DNA from 2 places in the Galbibacter sp. genome. Region 2 is predicted to be linked to the other one. Evidence: riboswitches for the same ligand, from Rfam matches in the RefSeq annotation. Region 2 holds a riboswitch; the other holds the start of a gene.
The links. A riboswitch is a leader RNA that binds a small molecule or an ion and turns the genes downstream of it on or off. The one in region 2 is predicted to bind cobalamin.
Positions count from the first base shown of each region.

Region 1: another riboswitch for cobalamin. It lies ahead of ACN0TV_RS04835 (TonB-dependent receptor plug domain-containing protein); the one in region 2 lies ahead of metE (5-methyltetrahydropteroyltriglutamate--homocysteine S-methyltransferase).

Region 1 covers NZ_JBLWZP010000002.1:424,674-437,311, reverse strand. The annotation lists gene ACN0TV_RS04875 (prolyl oligopeptidase family serine peptidase) at 1-665, shown strand, start outside; gene bglX (beta-glucosidase BglX) at 722-2,995, shown strand; gene ACN0TV_RS04865 (sulfatase) at 3,096-4,778, shown strand; gene ACN0TV_RS04860 (GLPGLI family protein) at 5,158-5,625, shown strand; gene ACN0TV_RS04855 (endonuclease/exonuclease/phosphatase family protein) at 5,898-6,746, shown strand; gene ACN0TV_RS04850 (ABC transporter ATP-binding protein) at 6,739-7,530, opposite strand; gene ACN0TV_RS04845 (FecCD family ABC transporter permease) at 7,541-8,572, opposite strand; gene ACN0TV_RS04840 (ABC transporter substrate-binding protein) at 8,569-9,753, opposite strand; cobalamin riboswitch at 9,846-10,083, shown strand; gene ACN0TV_RS04835 (TonB-dependent receptor plug domain-containing protein) at 10,153-12,024, shown strand; gene ACN0TV_RS04830 (S41 family peptidase) at 12,143-12,638, opposite strand, start outside.
Region 2 covers NZ_JBLWZP010000004.1:301,277-313,914, forward strand. The annotation lists gene ACN0TV_RS08520 (M16 family metallopeptidase) at 1-23, shown strand, start outside; gene ACN0TV_RS08525 (M16 family metallopeptidase) at 20-1,408, shown strand; gene mdh (malate dehydrogenase) at 1,543-2,469, shown strand; gene secDF (protein translocase subunit SecDF) at 2,627-5,608, shown strand; cobalamin riboswitch at 5,890-6,070, shown strand; gene metE (5-methyltetrahydropteroyltriglutamate--homocysteine S-methyltransferase) at 6,211-8,526, shown strand; gene ACN0TV_RS08545 (DUF192 domain-containing protein) at 8,621-9,064, opposite strand; gene lgt (prolipoprotein diacylglyceryl transferase) at 9,109-9,948, opposite strand; gene ACN0TV_RS08555 (MBOAT family O-acyltransferase) at 10,187-11,638, shown strand; gene ACN0TV_RS08560 (hypothetical protein) at 11,649-12,608, shown strand; gene ACN0TV_RS08565 (glycosyltransferase) at 12,553-12,638, opposite strand, start outside.

The DNA.
Region 1 (12,638 bases), on a different contig from region 2:
TGTGGCCTGATAATTTTTCAGAAGACCAGGTTTATCCCTTGGTGCTGTTTCTACATGGCGCTGGTGAGCGCGGAAGTGATAATGAGGCACAATTAATACATGGAAGTTCTCTTTTTGCTGCCGTGGAAAACAGAGCTGAATTTCCTGCCATTGTCATCTTCCCACAATGCCCAAGAGACGATTATTGGTCGAATGTGGATGTGGATCGCTCTGGAGAGGGTGTGAAATTGGAGTTTCATCCAGAAAAGACTCCAACTACAGCCTTAAGTTTGGTCATGGAGTTGCTTTCAGAGCAACTCGATAAATCTTATGTGGATAAGGATAGAGTTTATGTCGCCGGCTTATCCATGGGCGGTATGGGAACCTTTGAAATCCTCGGTAGAATGCCACAGACGTTTGCTGCAGCAATTCCCATTTGTGGTGGAGGAAGTGATGATTTGGTAGAAAAATATGCCCAGGTACCGATGTGGGTATTTCATGGAGCCAAGGATGATGTTGTTAATCCACTATACTCTTTGGAAATGGTTGAAGCCCTATTAGAGGCGGGTGGGTATCCGAATTTTACCCTCTATGAAAATGCTAGGCATAACAGCTGGGATTCTGCATTTGCCGAACCGGAATTTTTACCTTGGCTATTTTCAAAAACACGTACTCCTAAAAACTAAGGTAAAGAGTACCATGATAATTATTGCTGCTTAAAAAAATTAAATTACAACACAGGATGAAACGATTAATGATATTATCGATAGCTGGTCTATGTAGTAGTTTGAGCCTAATTGCACAAAACACAGAATCCATACCGGAGGTTGAGGCGCTACTGAGTAAGATGACAGTGGAAGAGAAGATAGGGCAGCTAAATTTAGTTACCCCTGGCGGAGGTGTGGCTACTGGTGAGGTGGTCAGCCGTAATGTGGAGAAAAAAATAAAGGCCGGTAATGTTGGTGGATTATTTGGAGTTTCGGGTCCTGAGAAGATCAGAATGGCTCAAGAACTCGCCGTTAAAAATTCCCGTTTAGGAATCCCTTTACTATTTGGTTTTGATATTATTCACGGTTATAAAACAATCTTTCCGATTCCACTCGGCTTGGCCTCAAGTTGGGATATGGAACTGATAAAACATACCGCTCAAATCGCAGCAAAAGAAGCTACAGCTGATGGTATTAACTGGAATTTTTCTCCCATGGTAGACATCTCCCGCGACCCTCGATGGGGGAGGATGGCTGAGGGTTCCGGCGAAGATCCTTTTTTGGGATCGGCCATAGCTAAAGCGATGGTAAAGGGCTATCAAGGTGATGATCTCACTGCCTCAAATACCATGATGGCTACTGTGAAGCACTTTGCGCTTTACGGCGCCTCAGAAGCTGGAAGAGATTATAACTCGGTCGATATGAGTCATCTTAAAATGTTCAATCAATATATGGCGCCTTACAAGGCAGCAATTGATGCTGGTGTTGGTTCGGTGATGACTTCATTTAATGATGTGGATGGGGTGCCTGCCACCGGGAATAAGTGGCTATTGACCGATGTATTGCGCAATCTCTGGGGTTTTGATGGTTTTGTAGTCTCCGATTATACATCCTTAAACGAAATGGTTGCTCATGGCATAGGTGATTTACAGACAGTTTCTGCCTTGGCTTTAAATGCCGGGCTAGATATGGATATGGTGGGTGAGGGTTTTCTCAGTACGCTTCAAAAATCACTGGCAGAAGGAAAGGTGACAGAAATCGACATTACCAATGCCTGTAGAAGGATATTAGAAGCCAAGTATAAATTAGGACTATTTGATGATCCTTATAGGTATATCGATGAGAACCGCGCTGAAAAAGATATATTGACCCCTGAAAACAGGGCGGTCGCTAGAGAGGCCGTTGCCGCATCAGCAGTACTTTTAAAAAATGATGCAGGAGTACTGCCAATTTCAAAAACAGCTAAAATTGCTCTTGTTGGACCCTTGGCTGATAATAGAAATAATATGTTGGGGACATGGGCTCCGACCGGAGAGGTGAAGTATGCCGTTACCGTCAGAGAGGGTATTGCCAATATTGCACCTGCAGCAATAGTCAATTATGCAAAGGGTTCTAATATCGTAGATGATCCTGAAATGGCTAAAAAAATCAATGTTTTTGGCCCTCGTGTCATGATTAGTGAGGCTTTCCCTGAGGAGTTGTTACAAGAAGCCATGGCAAAGGTCGAAAATGCCGATGTTGTTGTAGCTGTAGTTGGTGAAGCCACCGAAATGAGTGGCGAGGCAGCTAGTCGTACCGATATTCGTATTCCTGAGCCACAAAAAAAATTAATTCGAGCTTTAGAAAGCACAGGAAAACCCTTAATTCTTGTACTGATGAGCGGTAGACCCTTAAATATTAGTGAGGAGTTCGAAATGCCCATTAGTATTTTACAGGTATGGCACCCTGGGGTTGAAGCGGGTAATGCTATTGCAGATGTACTGTTCGGTAATTACAATCCTTCAGGAAAGCTAACAGCGACTTGGCCAAGATCTGTGGGGCAAATTCCGATATACCACAGTATGAAAAACACAGGTAGACCTGCCGGTGATACTAAAGAGTTTCAAAAGTTTAGATCCAATTATTTGGATCTGCCCAATACACCACTACTGCCTTTTGGTTATGGACTCAGTTATACCACTTTTGAATACTCAGCTCTACGATTGAGCAAGGATGAAATCTCTGCGAATGAACCCCTTGAGGTTTCTGTTCAAGTTAAAAATTCAGGAGATTACGATGGTGCCACGGTGGTACAACTTTACTTAAGGGATGTTGTTCGAAGTATTACCCCACCCAAGCGTACCTTAAAGGCTTTTAAAAAAGTGTTTCTTAAAAAGGGAGAAGAGAAAACGGTTAGCATCACCTTACAGCCAGATGATTTAAAGTTTTACAACAATCGATTGGAATTTATTGCGGAGCCAGGAGTCTTTGAGGTATTTGTAGGCGAAGATTCTAACGCTTTGTTAATGAAATCCTTTATTCTACGATAGAATCTCAAATTAATTTTTACGATGTTATTGCCACCTTTATCCGCGATGTAGTTATAGAGGGGCAGTTTATACAAACGAATAGAACAGTAAACACTTGAATATGAAATACTTTAAGACGATAAGAACAGTTGCCTTCTTTTTAATTGCAGGGCTATTGATTTTTGCAGGTTCATGTCAAACAAATACAAAAGAGAAAGAGTCAGGAACTACCTCTGAAGAGACTCGGCCTAGCCGACCAAACATTTTATTTATCATGTCTGACGACCATGCATATCAGGCCATAAGTGCTTATGGTAGTGAACTGAGTCAGTTGGCACCCACTCCAAACATCGATCGAATTGCTGAGAATGGCGCTTTGTTTACCCACATGTATAATACCAACTCAATTTGCGGGCCGAGTCGAGCTGTGATTCTAACAGGAAAGCACAGTCACCTTAATGGTTTTCGTCAAAACGGAGAACGTTTTAATGGTAATCAGCCTACCTTGCCAAAAAAGTTAAAAAGCATAGGTTATCAAACGGCCTTGATCGGCAAGTGGCATTTGTACGGGTATCCTCAAGGCTTTGATTATTGGAATATCATAGAAGATCAAGGGCACTACTACAACCCTGACTTTATTAGGATGGGTGACACCATACGCGTTCCGGGTTATGCAACCGACATAATTACTAAGGAAGCTCTGCAATGGTTAGAAAACAGTAGGGACCAAAAGAAGCCATTCTTTATGATGTTACACCACAAAGCACCGCATCGCAACTTTATGCCTGCGCTGCGGCATCTAAATGCATTTGATTCGATAACATTTCCGGTTCCTGATACGTATTTCGATACCCATGAAAATCAAATAGCTGCACAGCAACAACTTCAAACAATCTATAAAGATATGTATGAGGGTCATGACCTGAAATTAAGTAAGGGTTATGGAAGTACGGAGTTATCCAACAATCCGTGGACTAATGACTTTGATCGCATGAGTGAGGAGCAAAGAGCTACTTGGAATAAAGCCTATCTTCCAAAGAATAATGCCTTTTGGAAAGCTGATCTAAAGGGAAAGGAGTTGGCGGAATGGAAATTACAGCGGTACCTCCAAGAATATCTAGCTACCGTAAAAGCCGTTGATGATGGTGTAGGAGAGGTACTTGATTTTCTTCAGGAGAATGGTTTAATGGAAAATACCATTGTAGTTTATACCTCTGATCAAGGATTCTACCTCGGGGAAAAAGGGTTTTTCGACAAGCGTTTTATGTATGAAGAATCCTTTAGGACGCCTTTTATGATTCAGTATCCAAACAAAATAAAAGCGGGAACTGAAGTAAGTGCTTTAACCCAGAACTTAGACTTTGCTCAAACTTTTTTAGATTATGCTGAGGCAGGTGATTCCTTGACCCGTGGAATGCAAGGTAAATCCTTAAAACCCTTACTCGAAGGAAAGATTTCGGAGAATGATTTTAGGGATGCTATTTACTATCATTATTATGATTATCCAGCATTTCACATGGTTAAAAAACATTATGGTGTAAAGACCAAGCGTTATAAATTGATGCACTTCTATGATGATATCGATACTTGGGAATTTTATGATTTAAAGGAAGATCCTAAGGAGCTGCACAATGCTATTGATGATCCAAAATACCAAAGTGTTATTAAGGCAATGCACAAGACGTTAGATTCTCTTCAAAAGGTGTATAAGGTAACGGAAAAGGAATTTGAAAAAGCACCAAAGAAAAAAGTGGATCAAGCTTATAAAAATTTTGAACGTCTAAGAGGAACTCCGCTAGAATAATGAATATTTCCGGTTATAATTGTTTTATAAGGTCAAATTCTCTATTGTATTAGTTGTTCAATTTTCCTTTAAAGATCCAAAACATATCCCTTTTGATGGATTGTCGAATTACTATAGTCGTGGACCCATAGGTGATAAATTGATTAATTCTGTTCTCCATATTGACTTTATTTATCATATTGTAGTTCAAAAGTTGGTTGTTTGAGATGTTTTTCTAATATTGATATCGATCAATTATTAAGATTAGGGTCTATGTGTCAGAGCAAATACTATTGAAATAGTTGATTTAGTTACAACGAAATCGCTACGGATTTTCTTATTAATAAGTACTAAAAGCTTGTTGACCGTTAAATATTTTTTCCATGAAAACACCGGTGTTATGAATGAGAAATACATCGAAAGTTTTACCAAAGCTGTAGAGTCAAAAAAAGAAGTTCCAATGCATATCAAGCAACTTGTGATACAAGAATACCGAAATGCTACTCCAGAAGATTTTGAATTGAACTTTAATAATGAAGAATCCTACTATTATTTAATCCCTTCTTTGGATGAAAAAGGATATAATATCGGAAGTAATTCTGACACTAGCCCTTATTATACGAATAATGCAACGCATTCTTTGATCTACTCTAGTCTTACTTTTGGAGATGTTGCCAATAAACCTTTAGAATGGGAAATAACACAAGAGACTAAAAAGATCGGGAGGTATTTGTGTTATAAGACGACCGCTGTAGAACGATTATTTAGTCGACAGGGATTTTATTATAACAGGGATGCAATAGCATGGTTTACACCTGAAATCCCAATTAGTTTTGGGCTTCACGTTATAGCGGTTTACCCGGACTAATATTGCAGATAGTGCGAGATAAGTTTACTTTAACTGCTACAAAGATTGATCTAGACCCTGATGATAAGGCTATTAAAATAAAGAGATTAGGAGAGAATGGGAAGGTACTAACCCAGGAAGTAGTTCATGGTTGAATTAAAGAAATGACGGAAGATGCCAAAAAAGAATATGGGGGATAAGTAGTCAATAAAACCAGCAGATTTCACGGAATCTAAAATAAGGATTGGTATATTTGAGAAGCGATAAATTTTACGATAACGAAACGACTTCACATGAGAATTTTAAATTTTATTTTAGCGACACTAATCTGCGGGGTAGTCAGCGCACAGGATCTTAAAGTCATGTCATATAATATCAAATATGACAACCCTTCGGATACAGCCAACAACTGGGAAAATCGCAAAGCATTTCTAATTTCGCAACTGAATTATTACGATGTAGATGTCATTGGAACCCAAGAAGGCTTACACCATCAGCTCGAGGATATAAAGTCAGTTCTGAAACCTTATGATTACGTTGGTATAGGTCGAGATAAAGGAAATACTGAAGGAGAATACTCTGCTATTTTTTACAATACGGATGAATTAATGGTTGTAAAACAGGGAACCTTTTGGCTTTCACCTACTCCGGACAAACCTTCCAAAGGATGGGATGCTGCTTTGAATAGAATCTGTACTTATGCCTTGTTTAAGGATAAAGACTCAGATCATAGTTTTTGGGTGTTCAACACCCATTTCGACCATAGAGGAGATGTTGCACGATTGGAGAGTTCGAAGTTGATACTTCAAAAAATAAAAGAAGTCAATAAAGAAAATAGGGCAGTGGTACTCACTGGGGATTTTAATTTAACGGACAATGAAAAGGGAATTCAAATAATCACTGATCAGATGCTAGATACTCATACGGTAGCCGGAGATAATGCATTTGGACCTAAAGGAACCTTTAATGGCTTTCACTTTGAGAAACCGGTGACCGAAAAAATCGATTATGTATTTATTTCTGAAAATGGGTTTAAGGTGCTTAAGAGTGGAATTTTAAGTGATTCACAAAACTGTAAATATCCTTCAGATCACTTTCCTGTACTGGTAGATCTGGACTTTGATTCGCAGGAAGTTAATTGATTTTGAAACTTGCACTTTGGGGATCAAAACTGATAAGATCACTTTCAAATAAATCGGAGAAACTTCCCTGTTGTATGAGCTGCTTGGGAGTGCCAAAACTTGATTTTTCTTTTTGAAGAATTAATATTTTATCACATAGTTGTAGGGCCAAGGCAATTTCATGAGTGGAAAACACTATTGATTTGGCGGTTGTTTTGGCAATGTTTTTTAATAATTTCAACACATAGGCTTTGTGATAAATATCCAAATGCGTTGTGGGTTCATCCAATAGAATTAGGGAGGTGTCCTGGGCAAGAGCTCTTGCAATCATAACCCTTTGAAACTGTCCATCACTGAGTTGGTAACATTTTTTATCTTGAAGATCATTAAGCCCGGTATCCTTCAACACCGTTTTTACGAGTTCTATGTCTGAGTCGCTTAAATTACCGATCCAGTTTGTATAAGGTTGTCTGCCTAAGGCAATCACCTCCAATACGCTGAGGTTTTTAGTTGGGATTCCTTCAGTAAGTACAATACTTAGTTGTCTGGCAAGCTGGTTAGCTTTGTACCTCGACAATGGGGTACTGTTAAGTAAGATTTCACCCGACAGCTTTGGTTGTAAATCAGAAAGTGTTCTCAGCAGTGTTGACTTTCCAATACCATTTGTTCCTACAACGGCTACCAATTCACCGGAGTGCACATCAAAATTAATGTGTTGCGCCACGGTGTTGACTACAGATTTATGGTGATATCCGATTTGTAAATCTACGGACTTAATGACGCTATGTGTTGTTTTCGTTTTGATAGGCTGTAATTTAAAATATCATTTTGCGTTTTCTAACCAATAACCAAATAATCACAGGAGCACCAACTAAGGATGTAATGGCATTAATGGGTAGGGTTAATGTGCTTCCGGGTAGCTGTGCTACCGTATCACATAACAACATGATCATAGCTCCAAAACCTATGGTCGCCGGGATCATTGTTTTGTGATTCTGCGTCGGAAATAGCTGTCTGCTAAGGTGTGGTACGGCTAGGCCGATAAAGGCTATCGGGCCTGCAAAGGCTGTTATACTTCCTGCCAATAAACTAGTGGCAATAATAATTAAATACCTGGATTTTTTGACGTCAATTCCCATGCTCGAGGCATAATGCTCTCCAAGTAAAAATGCATTGAGTGGCTTGATACAGCTAACGGCAATCAGTATTCCGAGTACAATCAATATGGTCAATAACAGCAATTGATTCCAGCTTAGATTTCCCAAACTTCCGAAGGACCAAAATATATATTGTTGAAGCTGTTCTTTTTCTGTAAAATAAGATAATACACTCACCACTGAACTGGTAATGCTACCAAACATTAATCCAATAATTAATAGCGTCATGGTATCTTTAACAGCACTTGCCACAATCATAATGGCTAATAAGACTAAAAAACTACCTATAGTCGCAGCGATAATAGTACCTGCAGAATAACCAAGTCCTATTCCGATAGCTCCGCCAAAAATGGATGTACCCATTATCAATAAAGCAACACCCAAGCTCGCCCCTGAACTTATACCCAATACAAAAGGACCTGCAAGCGGGTTTCTAAAAAGTGTTTGCATTAAAAGTCCACTAAGGGATAAGCCACTACCTACCAGAATTGCAGTTAGCGACTTCGGAAGCCGATAGTTGACAATGATATACCTCCAAGATTCATTGGCTACAGGCTGGTCCAATAAAGCGTAGAACACCTCTTTAGGAGGAACACTTACTGAGCCCAGGCTTAAATTCAGAAAAAAACTTACGATAAGGAGTAAGCCTACTATGAATAGTGAAGGGTAATATGATTTTGAGGTATTCAAGGTTGCAAAGGTTTAAAGAATACTGTGGTGTAATCGGGCAATAAATCGGGGTGTAAAATATGAATTATATCTTTTAAAACCATGTCTGGACGTGTAGGTGCTAGTTCATAATACAGCATTCCACCCTTATCTCCAATGCTCAATGCATAGGTAAAGATGTTCTTTTGCTTAAAGAATTCAAATTGCTCGTAATGTGGATTTGTTTGTTTTAACTGACTATAATTGGTGAATTGTCCTGAGCCAATCCAATAATCGGTTGCTCTGGCCTTCATTAACACAGTCTCGAAATTAAGAGAAAGACTGCCTGTACCATCGGTGTCTTTCCAAAGATAATTTGCATTGGCGTCACTAAAGAATTGGGCAAGCCAGCTATCTCCAGCTGGAGCGTACCAAATGTCTTTAAACATCGAGCCGCTAATTACAGTGGGTTGGGATGTTGCCTTTAATGCTAATTTTTTTGCTTTATGATATTCATCTACCACGGTGTTAAATATGTGATCGGCCTCTTGTTGTTTTTCGAAGAATGCACCCATAAACTTAATCCATTCTGCTTTTCCTAGCGGTGTTTCTTCCACCCAGTCACCATTATAAACCACTGGAAGCCCTGCCTTTGATATGGTAGTATAGCTCTTACTCTGACTAGAAACTCCAAAACCTATGAAGAGATCGGCCCCTGAGGTGATAATGACTTCTTCGTTTAAGGATTCATTGGTGCCCAATTCTTTTATTTGTCCACTTTCAATCCGCGCTCTAATGGCAGGTGATGAAATATAATCCGTCCCTGGAAACCCAATGAGATGATCTGAAACCTCCAAGAGCTCAAAGGCGGGAATCTGGGTAGTTGAGGTGGCTATCACCTTGTCAACCGGGGTGAAAATAAGAGCGTCAAAGGTAGATCGAAGGTAGTCCAGACTGTCTTTTAATTCTTTCTTATGTTGCTTACTGATCAGGGCGTAGGTAAAGGGGGCTTTGGCATTGGGCCAAGGAGATTTTACTTGTACATAGGTGATGTAACCCTGGGTCTTTATTTCAAATCCCTGTGCGTATTGTATTGGGGTTAGGGCATCTTCATAACCCTGCAAAGCTAAAGGAGCCTTTGTAGCTGAATTTTTAGTTTTTTGATAGGATTCATTACAACCGATAAGTAGTGTAATAAGTAAAAGGTAAAGGTATTTCATCATGACACGCACATTTGTATATTTTCTATCACGGCTTCGAGGGGTAAAATTAAGATTAATTTGTCTTGTATGGCTTCTCTTGTTTAAAATGTTTATTTTTGCCTCGAATTTATGGTTCCTTTTTTGAACATTCAAAAAGGATGAAAAGGGAATACGGTGTAAATCCGTAGCTGTTCCCGCAACTGTAAGCTTTATGTAGCTATAAGTGTTACTGCAATTTTTGTGTTTTGGTATCTTTTATATTACCACTGTTCGAATAGTCATGTATTTGAATGGGAAGGTTGACCAAAACAAAAGCAAGCCAGGAGACCTGCCTAAATTCAAAAAATATTGTCAAACTTTCGGGATAAAAGTTGGCGTATGGTATTTCCATACTTTTTTCCCTTTTTACGAACTAAAAAAATGAACAAAAGAATTCTTTCTTTTTGTGCACTGGGTCTGATTTGCACCCTGGGCTACTCACAGCAAAGCAGTGGGTTAGAAAACACACAAGTTAACCAATTGGAAGCGGTTGTAGTGAGTGATTCCAGATTTGAATTAAAACGTGAAAACTCTGGTAAAACCATTATAACAATCACTGCAGAGGAACTGCAAAGAAATCAAGGACGCAGCCTAGCGGAGCTTATCAATACCAAAAGTGGTATCGAAATCAATGGGAGTCGCAGTAATGCCGGACAAAACCTATCCTACCTCATTAGAGGCGGAAACAATCGACAAGTACTGTTTTTAATTGATGGTATTCCTGTAAGTGACCCTTCACAGGTTGCCGGTGATTTTGATTTAAAACTCGTCGATCCGGCGAGTATTGAATCCGTAGAAATCCTAAAAGGTGCTGCGAGTACTTTGTACGGAAATAGTGCTGCCACTGCAGTAATTAATATCAAAACAAAAAAGGCAGGGTCTGAAAGAATTTCGGCTAGCTTCCAAAGTAGCATTGGGAGTAATCAATCTTCTGATGAAAGCGACTATTCGATTACTGATTTTAGAAACAACCTGAATGTCAATGGACGGTTGGATAAGTTTAGCTATTTGGTTGGCTTTGGTCATCAATATACCGATGGTTTGTCTGCTGTAATCGGAGAGGAGAAGGATCCGTTTAACAGAATAAACACCAATGTCAATTTTGGTTATCAGTTCTCAGACCGTCTTTCTGTAAATATACTAGGGTATTATGATAAGTTTAAAGCCGATTTTGATGCCGCCTCACCTATGGGGGATAATGATAACTACTCCCAAAGTGAGCAGTATAGAGTGACCATATCACCGGAGTATCGTTATAACAATGGTCAATTCAATATCAATGCCTCCTTTAATGAGATTCATCGTGATATTTACTCAGAATATCCAAATGCCTACGCTGCTAAAAGCACTGTAGTAGATGCCTATAATAAGTACAGCTTTAATGATAAGTTTTATACTATTATCGGGTTGAACTATATAAAACGACAAGCCACCTTGGGTGCTGATACCGATTTTACTACTACAGATCCTTATGCCAATGTGGTGTGGGTATCTGACTTTGGTCTGAATCTTAACCTCGGCGGGAGATGGAATAATCACAGTGAGTACGGTAGCCATTTTACCTATAATTTCAATCCTTCTTATACTCTTAAACTTGATTCGAGTTATTTAAAATTCCTTGGATCATACAGTAGTTCATATATAGCGCCGACCCTTCCACAGTTGTTTGGTGCCTTTGGAGCAAATCCAGATTTAAAACCTGAAGAAAATCATACTCTTGAAGGTGGAGTGGAATTTCAAAGCGAGCAGTTTAGATGGAGCGCACTGTACTTTAATCGCGAAGAAGAGAATTTTATTGATTATATGATAGCAATTGAGACTGGGCAGTGGATGTATGTCAATGTTGAGGATCGCTTTACTGTACATGGCCTGGAGCTAGAGGCTTCCTATGAGCCTATAGCTAAATTGCTGATCACTGCAAATTACACCTTTACTGAAAACAGGGATAAGGTGGTCTTGAGAATACCAAAACATAAGGCAAATGCAGGTGTAAACTATCAGTTATTTTCAACAACCGGGCTCGGACTTAGTTACCAATATACCGGAGCGCGATCGGATACTGATTTTGATACTTTTGAAAATGTGGAACTCGATGCTTTTTCACTACTTAACTTCAGTGCGAACCATCAGTTCTCTGATCAATTTAGCATGTTTTTAAACCTGGATAACATTACTAATGAAGATTATCAGGAACTCGTGGGATACACCACTAGAGGTCGAAACGTACGTTTGGGATTTCGATTGACTTTATAATTTAAAGTTCAATTGGGTTAGTCCCTACTACAATACCCAAAAAACAATCGAGTAGTGCCTTTAAGAAATTTAAGGCCTACTCGATTTTTTATATCCTTATGTGGGATTAATTGTTTTCCTATTTTAGACGATCGAGGTCTGAAGGAAGCATATACATCTCCGTACTAAACTTCGGTCCCTTGACCTTACCAAGCTTTTGAAGGCTGGTTGTGCTGAACAAGCTTTGTTTTGCACTTACGCCTGTAATATTGTCGATTGCTTTTTTAAGAAGTTGCTCCTCTGGATCTCCAAAGGGTTTAATCGAAGCAGCAAACATGGACTCGTCTATCTCAAGGTCAGGTGTAAAGCCATCATCGTAATCACTCTCATTATTACTATTAGTTATCTGAAATACTATAGGTTGCATTCCGACATTGTGATTTGGATTTCTGTTTTCTGAACTAGTGAAGTCCTCTTTAGAATCATAAACAGTGATGGAACCTTCATTTTTCCCAACGGTAGTACCTCCTACAACAAAAACATCCATATAGGGGCGAAGTCCGTTGATAATCATCTCGCTCGCAGAAGCTGTATATTCTGTAACGATGACATATACACGGTTAAGTGTTGTAAGT
Region 2 (12,638 bases):
ATTCTAAAAACAGCCAAAAATGAAAACACTAATCCTATATATAGTAACGCTCACTTTTATGTGGACACTTTCTGCACAGGAGAAACAACTTCCACCAGAAGGTGGCGAACCTCGGGCATTTAACTTGCCTGAAAAGCAAGTTGTCCACCTTGATAACGGTATGGAGCTTGTCATGGTGCCATATGGAGCTATTCCTAAGGCGACCATCAGTATTCAGGTGAAAACGGGTAATATTAACGAAAATGAGAACCAAGTATGGCTTTCTGACTTACTAGCGGATTTGATGGAGCAGGGGAGCCGTTCCATGGATGCTAGAGCAATTTCTGATACCATGGCGACCATGGGTGGAAATCTTAATATTTCTGTTAGCTCACACGCCACAACTTTAAACACCAGTGTGCTGTCAGAGTTTACGACTTCGGCAATAGGAGTAATGGCTGAGGTGCTCCGGTACCCTAAATGGCCTGAAGCCCAACTTGATCGTTTAAAAAACGATATGAAGCGATCTCTGGCAATCAGGTTGTCCAGACCCGGCGCGCAGGCTAGTCAAGCGTTTTATAAAGAAATATATCCAGATCACCCCTATGGTGATATTTATCCTAGCGATACGATGATCTCATCCTATACTATTGCTGACATTACGAAGTTTTATACGGATAATTTCGGTGCAAAGAGAACTGTGGTCTATGTGGTAGGAAAGCTTGATCCTGCCAAAGTAGAAGAGGCTTTTAGGGCTAATTTTGAATCCTGGGGATCGGGTCCAGAGGTTGCTTACCCCATTGCAGAACCACATACCCAGCAAATGGTTCAGATTATAGATCGTCCTAATGCGCCACAATCGACCATTATATATGGTCTGCCCACCATAGACCCTACCAATCCTGATTTCTTAGCTTTGAGTATAACCAACTCATTGCTGGGAGGATCGTTTGGATCTCGTATCACCAGTAATATCCGAGAGGATAAGGGGTATACTTATTCGCCATATAGTAATTTGCAAAGCAACTATAAAACTGGGGTATGGTATGAATCTGCTGATGTTACTTCTCAGTTTACAGGGGCATCACTTGAGGAAATAAAAAAAGAAATCATCCGACTCCAAGACTCAGTGCCAACAGAGGAGGAACTTAATGGGATTAAAAATTACGAAGCAGGGGTGTTTGTCTTGCAAAACTCCTCTCCTGGTGGAATTATAGGTCAATTGAGCTTTTTGGACATGCACGGTCTTCCAGAATCTTGGTTGGAAAGTAAAGTGGATCATATCATGTCCATTACGCCCGAGCAAGTTAGTGAGATGACAAAAAAGTATATCAGACCTGAAGATATGACTTTGATTATTGTAGGGGATAAAGAAAAAGTGAAAATGCAGGTGAAAGAAACCTTTGGAAATAATGTTATAAAGGATTGATTTCTAATTCACTTTTTTAAACTACACTGTTATAATTTCAAAGTATTTTATAGAATTTCAAAGCTACTGATTGTGCTAAAATTAGTAGCTTTGTGTTTTTAACATACAAGTCTAAATATAAATCTATAAAAAATATGAAAGTTACAGTTGTTGGTGCAGGATCGGTAGGTGCAAGCTGCGCCGAGTATATTGCTATTAAAGACTTTGCCTCAGAGGTGGTTTTACTGGATATTAAAGAAGGATATGCTGAAGGAAAAGCCATGGATTTAATGCAAACCGCATCTTTAAATGGTTTTGACACCAAGATTACAGGAGTTACCAAAGATTATTCTAAAACTGCAGATACTGATATTGCAGTGATTACTAGTGGTATTCCACGTAAACCAGGTATGACTCGCGAGGAGCTTATCGGAATTAATGCCGGAATTGTAAAAGAAGTAGCTAATAATTTGATCAATCATTCTCCAAATGTGATCATCATAGTGGTGAGTAACCCAATGGATACCATGACTTATTTGGTTCATAAAACAACTGGACTTCCAAAAAACAGAATTATTGGAATGGGTGGTGCTTTAGATAGTGCTCGTTTCAAATACAGATTGGCAGAGGCTTTAGGGGCTCCAATCTCAGATGTTGACGGTATGGTTATCGGTGGTCACAGTGATACAGGAATGATTCCTTTGACACGTTTGGCTACTCGTAATAGCTTACCGGTTCATAAAATTCTTTCTGAAGAGCGTCTTACTCAAGTAAGTGAAGACACTAAAGTTGGTGGTGCTACACTTACTAAGTTATTAGGAACTTCTGCTTGGTATGCGCCAGGAGCTGCAGTGTCTGGTTTGGTTCAGGCTATTGCTTGTGATCAGAAGAAAATGTTCCCATGTTCAACTCTTTTAGAAGGAGAGTATGGAATGACTGACATCAGTATAGGTGTACCAGTAATTCTAGGTAAAAACGGAATTGAAAGCATTGTTGAGATTGAATTGACTGAGGCCGAAAAAGCTAAAATGGAAGAAAGTGCTGCAGGTGTTCGTAAAACAAATGGTCTGTTAGAATTGTAGAAATTACCATTCTTTCATAATTTTAATAAAAAGTCCTACGAAGATTAAGCTTTCGTAGGATTTTTTGTGATCTAAATGTTCAAAAAAATAATTGTCAGTTCATATCGTAAACGCTATATTTGTCCGTTTTTATAATTGACCATTAAAATAAATCAGAATGCAGAATAAAGGACTTGTTAGGCTATTTGCCATTTTGTTCGCTCTTGTAAGTATTTATCAGTTGTCGTTTACCTTTGTTGCAAACAAGGTGGAAGGAGCAGCTGAGGAGTATGCTTTCAATAAAATCTCAGATCAAGAGGAGGACTACGTAGCGAAGCGTGAGGCCGTGGAATCTAGATACTTGGATTCACTTCAAAATCAAAAAGTATTTGATCTTGGTTTTACAGATTTTACATTAAAAGAAGTTAAAGAGAAGGAGCTCAACAAAGGTTTAGACCTTAAAGGAGGGATCAATGTAACACTTCAAGTTTCCGTTAAGGACATATTGAAAGGGTTGGCGAATGATTCAAAAGATCCGATCTTTAATAAAGCTCTAGATCAAGCAGACGAGGCTTCTAAAAATAGCCAGGATGATTATGTTGATTTATTTTTCCAAGAATTTACAAAATTAAGTAGCGGTACTACAAAGTTGGCCTCTCCTGATATTTTTGCCAATAAATTATTGAGTGATGATATCAATTTCCAAATGACCGATGCACAGGTTCAACCAGTGATTCGTAGAAAAATTGATGAATCCATTACTTCTGCCTTTGAGGTACTGCGTCAGCGTATCGATAAGTTCGGGGTTACCTCTCCCAACATCCAAAGACTTGGAACTTCAGGTCGTATTCTGGTTGAATTGCCAGGTGCTAAAGATGTGGATCGAGTTAAAAACCTTTTACAGAGTACTGCTCAATTGGAGTTTTGGGAAACATACAAGGCAGAGGAAGTTAACAGTTTCATGATCGCAGCCAACAACAAGCTGATTGATATTCTTGAGGTAAACGACACCACTGCTCAAGAGGAAGAGGAAACAACCTCTGAGATTGATTCCTTACTTTCAGATGCAATACAAGATTCAGTTGATATTGCAAGCCAAGTAAACCCATTGTACGACCTTATGGTTAGTGGTGGAATGCAAGGTTCTCCCATTATCGCGCGAGTCGCAATTAAAGATACCGCAAAATTCGACCAATATGTGAATATGCCGGAGATTCGCCAGTTATTGCCTGCGAATCTTCAATATGCAGTATTCGCATGGGGAGTGGCTCCTAAAGATTCACAAGTTCTAGAGTTATATGCTCTTAAAGGAAATCGTGAAAATCAGCCAAACATGAGTGGTGATGTCATTACTGATGCTCAGCAAACTTATGATATGGCTGGAAGACCTGCGGTTTCAATGCAAATGAATAACCGTGGAGCTAAAATCTGGGAAGAATTAACAGGAAAAGCTTTTAGAGAAGGTGGTAATATAGCCATTGTTCTTGATAATGTAGTCTACTCAGCACCTGGAGTTTCTTCAGGTCCTATTGGTGGTGGGAACTCTGAAATCTCAGGTGATTTCAGCCTTAACGAAGCAAATGACTTAGCGAATGTATTAAGGGCAGGTAAATTACCGGCCTCAGCGGATATTATTCAATCTGCCGTTGTTGGTCCTTCTTTAGGACAGGAAGCGATCGACAGCGGGATGTTCTCGTTCTTGGTTGCTATGATCTTAGTTCTTATTTGGATGATTACCTACTATGGAAGAGCAGGATTATTTGCCGATGTAGCCCTAGTTCTGAATATTGTATTAATATTCGGTATACTTGCAGGACTTGGTGCAGTATTAACCCTTCCCGGTATTGCGGGTATCGTACTTACCATTGGTATGTCGGTTGATGCGAACGTAATTATATTTGAACGTATTAAAGAAGAACTCCGTGCTGGAAAAGGGCAGGCTCAGGCCATTGCAGATGGTTTTGGAAATGCCTTATCATCAATTCTTGATGCGAATATAACTACAGGTTTAACAGCCATTGTATTGTTGATGTTTGGTTCAGGGCCTGTTCAAGGGTTTGCAACTACATTGATCATAGGTATTTTAACTTCATTATTTACTGCAATATTCGTTACGCGATTAATGATCGAACGTAACTACTCAAAAAGTAAAAAGAATTTCACATTTACTACATTTATTACAGAGAAGCTACCTAAAAATTTGAATATTAATTTCTTAGGAAAACGTAAGATCGCATATATAGTATCTAGTATTTTATTACTAGTTAGTATTGCAAGCTTGGCAACCAAAGGTCTTGAAGGAGGTGTTGATTTTGTGGGTGGTCGTTCGTATCAAGTACGATTTGTAGATCCAGTGAATCCAACACAAATTGGAGAAGAGTTAAGTGATGCCTTAGGTAGCACAGAGGTTAAAACTTTTGGTGATGCTAACCAGGTAAAAATCACTACCAAATATAAAGTTGATGTAGAAGGGTCTGAGGTAGATGATGAAATTCAAGAGATATTATATAATAACTTGGCTAAATATCTGCCGGAAGGTTTTACATACAGTGATTTCACTATCGGTGCAAATTCTTCACAAATCGGTATTTTGTCTGCTGTAAAAGTAGGGCCTACCATTGCTGATGATATTAAAAAAGATGCAGTTTGGGCAGTACTTGGATCTTTATTAGTTATATTCTTATATATCCTACTTAGATTCCGTAAATGGCAGTTCTCATTAGGTGCCGTTGCCGCACTTGTCCATGATGTCGTTATTGTACTTGGAATCTTCTCGCTGACATCACATTTGATGCCGTTTAGTATGGAAGTAGATCAGTCCTTTATCGCGGCTATTCTGACTGTTGTTGGTTATTCCATTAACGATACCGTGATTATATTTGATAGGATTCGTGAAGAAACTCAGAAGCGAGGCTGGAGAGGATCTGCTATTGTAAATAGTGCTCTCAACAGTACCATAAATAGATCTTTGAATACGTCGCTAACTACCTTAGTGGTGCTTATGGCAATCTTTATATTTGGAGGAGAATCTCTTCGTGGATTTATGTTTGCAATGATTGTGGGTATTACCGTTGGTACTTATTCTTCATTAATGATTGCTACTCCAATTATGTTCGATAGCACTAAAGATAAGGGTGAGGATAAAACTGTTGATGCATAATACAACAATTAATGGATGTGGTTGTTTTCAAATCGCATTTACATTCAAAACATAATAGAATATTATAAAAAAGGAACTGTCGATGAGGCAGTTCCTTTTTTTTTATAAGCACGATCGTTCATGTTTTAAGTATGCATACTACTTTTTTAATGCCGTTGGAATAGGTTTAGAACTAACTTTTCCTAACAAATCTTTGTGTTGACTGCCTATTATTTATACCCTAGAATGCTCGTTCAGATAAATATATTACGTAGTTTTACCTCAATAATAAGTTCTTTACATAGGAATCAGTCTAGTAAGGTTTGGGTTAAACCAACTAAGAGGGAATTGTGTGAAAATCACAAGCTGTCGCGCAACTGTAAGTAACCAAAAGAGTTTTTACAATATCACCCACTGTCCATGGATGGGAAGGGCGTAAAAATGTTACAAGTCAGGAGACCTACCACTACTAAAATGATAATGCTTTCGCGATTTGAAGCTGTGTCAAGTATTGATGGTAAACGCCTTAATCTAAAGGTGTGTTTTACTATTGGTATATGTTTTAAATCAGTCAGCATCTATGTTTTGAATCAAGATATGTTTAACTGATTTAATTCACACAAATGATTACACACAATCTAGGGTATCCGCGTATTGGTACCAAGAGAGCATTGAAGTTTGCTTTGGAGGATTATTGGTCTGGGAAAATTTCCGCCGACAACTTGCTTCAACAGGCCAAAGAACTCCGAAAAGAGCATTGGTTAGTGCAACAACAAAATGGGATTCAGCTCATTCCCACCAACGACTTTTCTTTATATGACCAAGTTTTGGACCTTAGTTTCACACTTGGTGCTATTCCGGAGCGATATACTGAAAAGTATAGTTTAAAAAATCGAGATCTGGATCTTTACTTCGCTATGGCGAGGGGCGTCCAACAGCAGGAGGTTGATATTATCGCTATGGAAATGACTAAGTGGTTCGATACTAACTATCATTATATCGTACCTGAATTTCATAAAGCACAATGCTTTGAGTTACATTCAGATAAAATACTATCTGAACTTAAGGAGGCTTTAGACTTAGGAATTACCCCGAAGCCGGTACTTATCGGTCCAATCTCATATTTGCTTCTAGGTAAAGAAAAACAATCTGACTTTGATCGATTGGATCTGCTTGAACAACTTCTACCAGTATACATTGAACTGTTGCAAAAAATTAAAGAGGCTGGTGCAGAGTGGGTTCAAATTGATGAACCATTTTTGGTCATGGATGTTGCAGAAGACTTAAAGAATCTTTATTTAGAGGTATTCGGTAAAATTGCCAAGGAGATTCCTGATTTAAAGCTAATCTTAGCGACTTATTTTGGAGATCTGGGCGTTAGTGCTTCATGGGTTGCCAAACTGCCTGTAGACACTTTGCACATTGATTTGGTTCGTGGTAGAGACGGCTTCGATCAAGTATTAGGATCCTTGGGTAAGAAAATCAATCTTTCACTAGGGATTGTTGATGGACGAAACGTCTGGAAGAATGATTATGAGGATTCTCTACAACTTATAGTAAAAGCAATTGATGTTCTTGGAGTTTCCAGAGTGAAATTGGCACCTTCCTGTTCTCTGTTGCACGTGCCTTTCGACTTAGACCATGAAAATCAAACGACAAGTCTACCGAGTGAAGTTAAAAGCTGGTTGGCCTTTGCCAAACAAAAAATAAAGGAAGTGGTACAACTTTGCGAACTAGCAGCAGCTCAGTCTGAAGACTTAAGTGTTTTGCATCAGAATAAAGCGGTAATGGAGTGTAAAAAGCATTCTAAGTTAATCCATAAACAAGATGTGAAATTAGCGGTTGACAGTATTTCTGCAACCGATGATGTTCGTACTAGCGAATTTGAAAGGCGGCAACAGCTGCAAAAGCAGCATCTGAAACTTCCATTATTTCCAACCACTACAATTGGTTCATTTCCACAGACCTCTGAAATTCGTTCCTTACGTTCTAAGTTTAAAAAGGCAAGTATAAGCCAGCAAGAGTATGATTTAAAAATTAGTCAGGTAATTAAGCAGGCCATTCTCTGGCAAGAACAAATAGGTTTGGACGTCCTAGTTCATGGCGAATTTGAGCGTAATGATATGGTGGAGTATTTCGGTGAACAATTGGCAGGATTTGCTTTTACCAAATTCGGATGGGTTCAAAGTTACGGTTCCAGAGCGGTTAAGCCTCCCATAATCTATGGCGATGTACAGCGACCACATCCAATGACTGTGAAATGGACAGCTTATGCTCAAAGTCTTACAGGGCTTCCAGTAAAGGGTATGTTGACTGGCCCTGTTACTATTTTACAGTGGTCTTTTGTGCGTAATGATCAATCCCGTGAAACAACCACTAACCAAATCGCATTGGCTATTAGTGAGGAAGTGCAGGATTTAGAAAAAGCCGGAATTAAAATTATTCAAATTGATGAGCCTGCCATTCGTGAAGGCTTACCGCTTCGAAAAGGTGATTGGGAGTCGTATTTAGACTGGGCGATAAAAGCCTTTAGAATAAGTGCTTCCAAAGTGAGTGATAGCACACAGATACACACCCATATGTGTTATTCAGAATTTAACGATATCATTAAGCACATTGCAGCCATGGATGCTGATGTTATAACCATAGAAACTTCTCGCTCTCAAATGGAGTTACTAGAGGCCTTTGTTGATTTTAAATATCCAAACGAAATTGGCCCCGGCGTTTATGATATACATTCCCCCAGGGTACCAACACAACTAGAAATGACAAGTCTGCTTGAGACCGCGGCTAGTTTAATACCTCATGATAATTTATGGGTTAATCCTGATTGTGGTTTGAAAACCAGAGGTTGGGAGGAAACAAAAAGTGCCTTAATAAAAATGGTGAATTCAGCGAAGGCGCTTCGTGAGAATTATCAAATTACTGTTGTTAATTAATGCCATGAGTTGAAGCATAAAAAAAGGAGCTGTGTTTTAAATACAGCTCCTTATATAGATAAACTAAATGTTTTATAGCCACTAGATTGTAGGCTTATTCTGTTGTAAATTCAATGCGGTCCCCATCCTGAAGCTTCCATAGCTCAATCATTCCAGCGTTAAGTTCCAGTACATATTTAGCAGGGCCCTTTGAAAGTAGGGATTCCTCTGACATTGGTGTTGCGTTTTCAATACTGCTAATAATAACGTTGTCGCTGTTAATAAATAAGAGGTCTAGTGGAATAGTGGTGTTTTTCATAAAGAAAGAACGCGGTTGCTCGTCATCAAAAACGAAAAGCATCCCTTGAGTTTTTTCCATAGTTGTTCTGTACATCAAGCCAGTTTCTCTCTCATAGGCATTGTCGGCTATTTCAATGTCGATTTTACCTACTTTAAGTGAATCCCCTTTAAGGATTTTCAATTCACCTTCCTTTTTAAAACTAATTTCCGTAGGCTTGATATCTTTTTTAGTTTGTGTTTGACAACTGATTAAAGCCATACAAAAAAGAAGTATGAGTACTAAAGTTTTGACTATAAAGTTGATCATTTCGCTACTGTTGAAGGTGTTGTTTTTGATGCTCTAAACATAAAGTAGATTCCAACAAGAATAAAAGGAATACTAAGCCACTGTCCTGTGGAGAGCAATCCGAGCTCACTTTCAAATCCACCTTGTGATTTTTTATAAAATTCTGCAATAAATCGAACCGTCCATAAAAGCACTAAAAAGAGTCCGAAGAGATAACCAGACTTAGTGCTCTTGTCTGTTTTCCAATAGAAATACCAAAGGATTATAAAAACGAGTAAATAACCTGCAGCTTCGTACAGCTGTGCAGGGTGCCTTGGGAAGGATTCACCTAACTGGGTGAAGACCACTCCGTAATCTGAATTGGTAGGTTTACCAATGATTTCAGAATTGAAAAAGTTTCCGAATCTGACAAATACCCCTCCTATAGCCACAGGGATCACTATGCGATCCAATATCCAAAGAATGGGCTTGTGAAGTACCTTTTTACTGTAATAATACATGGCAATGATGATAGCTATAGCTGCACCATGACTAGCTAGTCCTCTAAATCCTGTAAATTCAAACTCTGGTGAAAATTTAACCGGGAGAATAATGCTCAATGGGTCTGTGATAAACACGCTAGGTTCATAGAAAAGAAAATGACCTAATCGCGCCCCGATTAAGGTTGCCAATACGGTATAAATAAATAAAGAATCAAGGGCTTCTTCAGATTGATTTTCTTTTTTGTAAATCTTTTTCATGATAAACCACCCTAATGAAAAAGCGATCACAAACATCAAACTGTAGTACCGAAGTTGAAAGAACCCTAAGTCAAGTAATACCTGATCTGGATTCCATGTAAAACTCAATAAATGCATTTGTTTTATTTTAATACCTGGTAAATATAATCATAAAGTTTATAGTGACCTTACTGAGGATAAATAAACTTATGACTGTTGTTTAAGTACTAAAATCTTAAGGATACAAAGGTTCGAGTGCTGCTCGGTTATACTGCGATGTTTCAGCAATTCAATTCAACAAGTTTTTAGGTGTTTAATCGTTTGCTTTCAGATAATTAGTATAGGAATAGTAGCTTTAATTTTAAACCTCGACTTCATGCTGTTCAATTCGTTCGATTTTCTATTTTTCTTTCCGATTGCAGTGCTGGTTTTTTACCTTTTAAAACACCGTTATCGCTGGATGTGGTTGTTGTTCTGCAGCTATTTCTTCTATATGTATCTTGAGCCCATGATACTGCTGTTATTATGGACATCAACGATTGTCGATTATTACTGCGGTCTAAAAATGGATCAACATGATGAAATTAAAATTCGAAGGCGGTATTTATACTTAAGTATAGTCACCAATCTCGGCTTGTTATTCTTTTTTAAATACTTTGTCTTTTTTACTGTAAATGCCGCGGAAATCCTTGAATTTTTTGGAATTCAACTTGTAGATTCGGTAGGAGCACAGCATTCTGATTATGTAAAGATCTTGCTGCCGATCGGAATAAGTTTTTATACTTTTCAAACCTTGAGTTACAGCATTGATGTGTATAAGAGAGAGATTCCTGCGGAGCGACACTTGGGAAAGTACGCCCTCTTTGTTTCCTTTTTCCCTCAACTTGTTGCAGGACCGATAGAAAGGACCAAAAGGTTATTACCACAATTCAGTAAGGTCGTACATTTTAATGCTGCGCGTATCAAAAAGGGCATCATGATGATGGCCTGGGGATTCTTTTTAAAACTTGTGGTAGCAGATCGATTAGGCGTATATGTGGATGATGTGTTTTATAAGGCTTCAGATTACAGGGGTCTTCCGCTTGTTTTAGGGAGCTACTTTTTTGCGTTTCAGATCTATTATGATTTTTCTGCATATTGTGCTATAGCCATAGGAGCAGCTAAGGTGTTGGGTTATGATTTAATGCAGAATTTCAACCGCCCGCTTTTCTTTAGCTCCTTTAGAGATTTATGGAGAAGGTGGCATATTTCCCTTATGGAATGGTTTCGGGATTATCTATATATCCCACTGCTAAAAAATCTTAAGTTTTCTAAAGTCTCCGCTGTATTAGTCGTTTTTTTCTTCAATGGATTATGGCACGGCGCAAGTTGGACTTTTATAGTTTGGGGAGTGTTGTGTGGGGTATTGCTCATTGCGGAGACTGTAACAATAGATTTGAGGCGAAGTTTGTTACGCTCCGTGGGCTTAAACCATAATATGAAGGTTATTAAATTTCTTAATTGGCTGACGATATTTAGTCTATTGGTTATTACATTGGTGTTTTTTAGATCTAAAAGTATTGGTCAGGCTGGAATTTATTTGAACAATATGTTCTCATTTTCTTCGAGTGAAGTAGATGTTTACCATGACAAATTTGAACTGGGTTTGTCGCTTTTCCTTGTCGTTGTGGTCCAAACAATTCATTTTTACAAAGGGAATGATCGTATCTATGAACTTATCTGGAATAGGCCGAGATGGCTACGCTGGATATTTTATCTGCTATTTATTTTAGTGATGGTGCTCTTTAGTGTTAATCGCCAAAATAACTTTATTTATTTTCAATTTTAAGAACTTTAGTATGAAAGGGATACTGTGGAAAATATCGGTCTTGACTCTTGCACTTATAGGATGTTATTATTTTTTTATGGGGCAGTTAACCCAGGGTTTCGTCAATGAAAATTATTCAAAATTCACGCATCAATCACCTAGCCTGATTATTGGGTTGTCACGGGCTCATAACGGTATTGACCCAAGTGTGTTAGACAGTGTCCTGGATGGAACCCCTTATGAAGGCGGCTTTCTAAATTTTGCTTTTGAAAAATCGCAATCTCCGTATGGAAAGATATATTTTGAGGCTATAAAGAAGAAAATTCCAAAGCAAACCACCAAGGGCGTTTATATCCTTACGGTATCACCAGGTTCTTTTTCAGCGCCTGTGCGCATTACCTCAGTAGAGCAGATTATTGCGTTTGATCAAAATTCACTGTTAGGAAAGATTGGACAGCTCAATAAAAACCCAAATTATGAATACATCCGAAAGGGCTATGGAGGGTCCTTGTACAAGGGTTTTTTACCCAATAATCCACAAATTACTACCGTATTCCACGATAATGGTTGGGAGGAATTTAAGCTCTTTAAGGGAAGCTATCACATCACAGAAGAAGACATTGCCAATTGGACATCTCAAACCATCGGGGGTTACAGACTAATTATGAAGGAGCACCCAGAGAAGGCTTCCACATACCGAATGGGAAGCTTTCAGCAAATCATATCGTTTTTAAAACAACACGGTCAGGTCTTTGTAGTGCGCATGCCAATTGATCCTTTGGTTTTGGGTCTGGAAAACAAATTGTGGAAAGAATTTAACACAGAGATGACTCTAATCAGCGCAAAAAAGGACGTTCCTTATTTTGATTTCTCCGATGCAACTCAGTACAAAACCTACGATGGATCACATCTGAGCTCTATTTACGCCAAGGAGTTTAGTGAACGATTGGCTTTGGAGATACAGCGCTATTATCGGACACCATCCTTTTGATTTCGGTGTTTAAAGGCTTCACTATGGTGC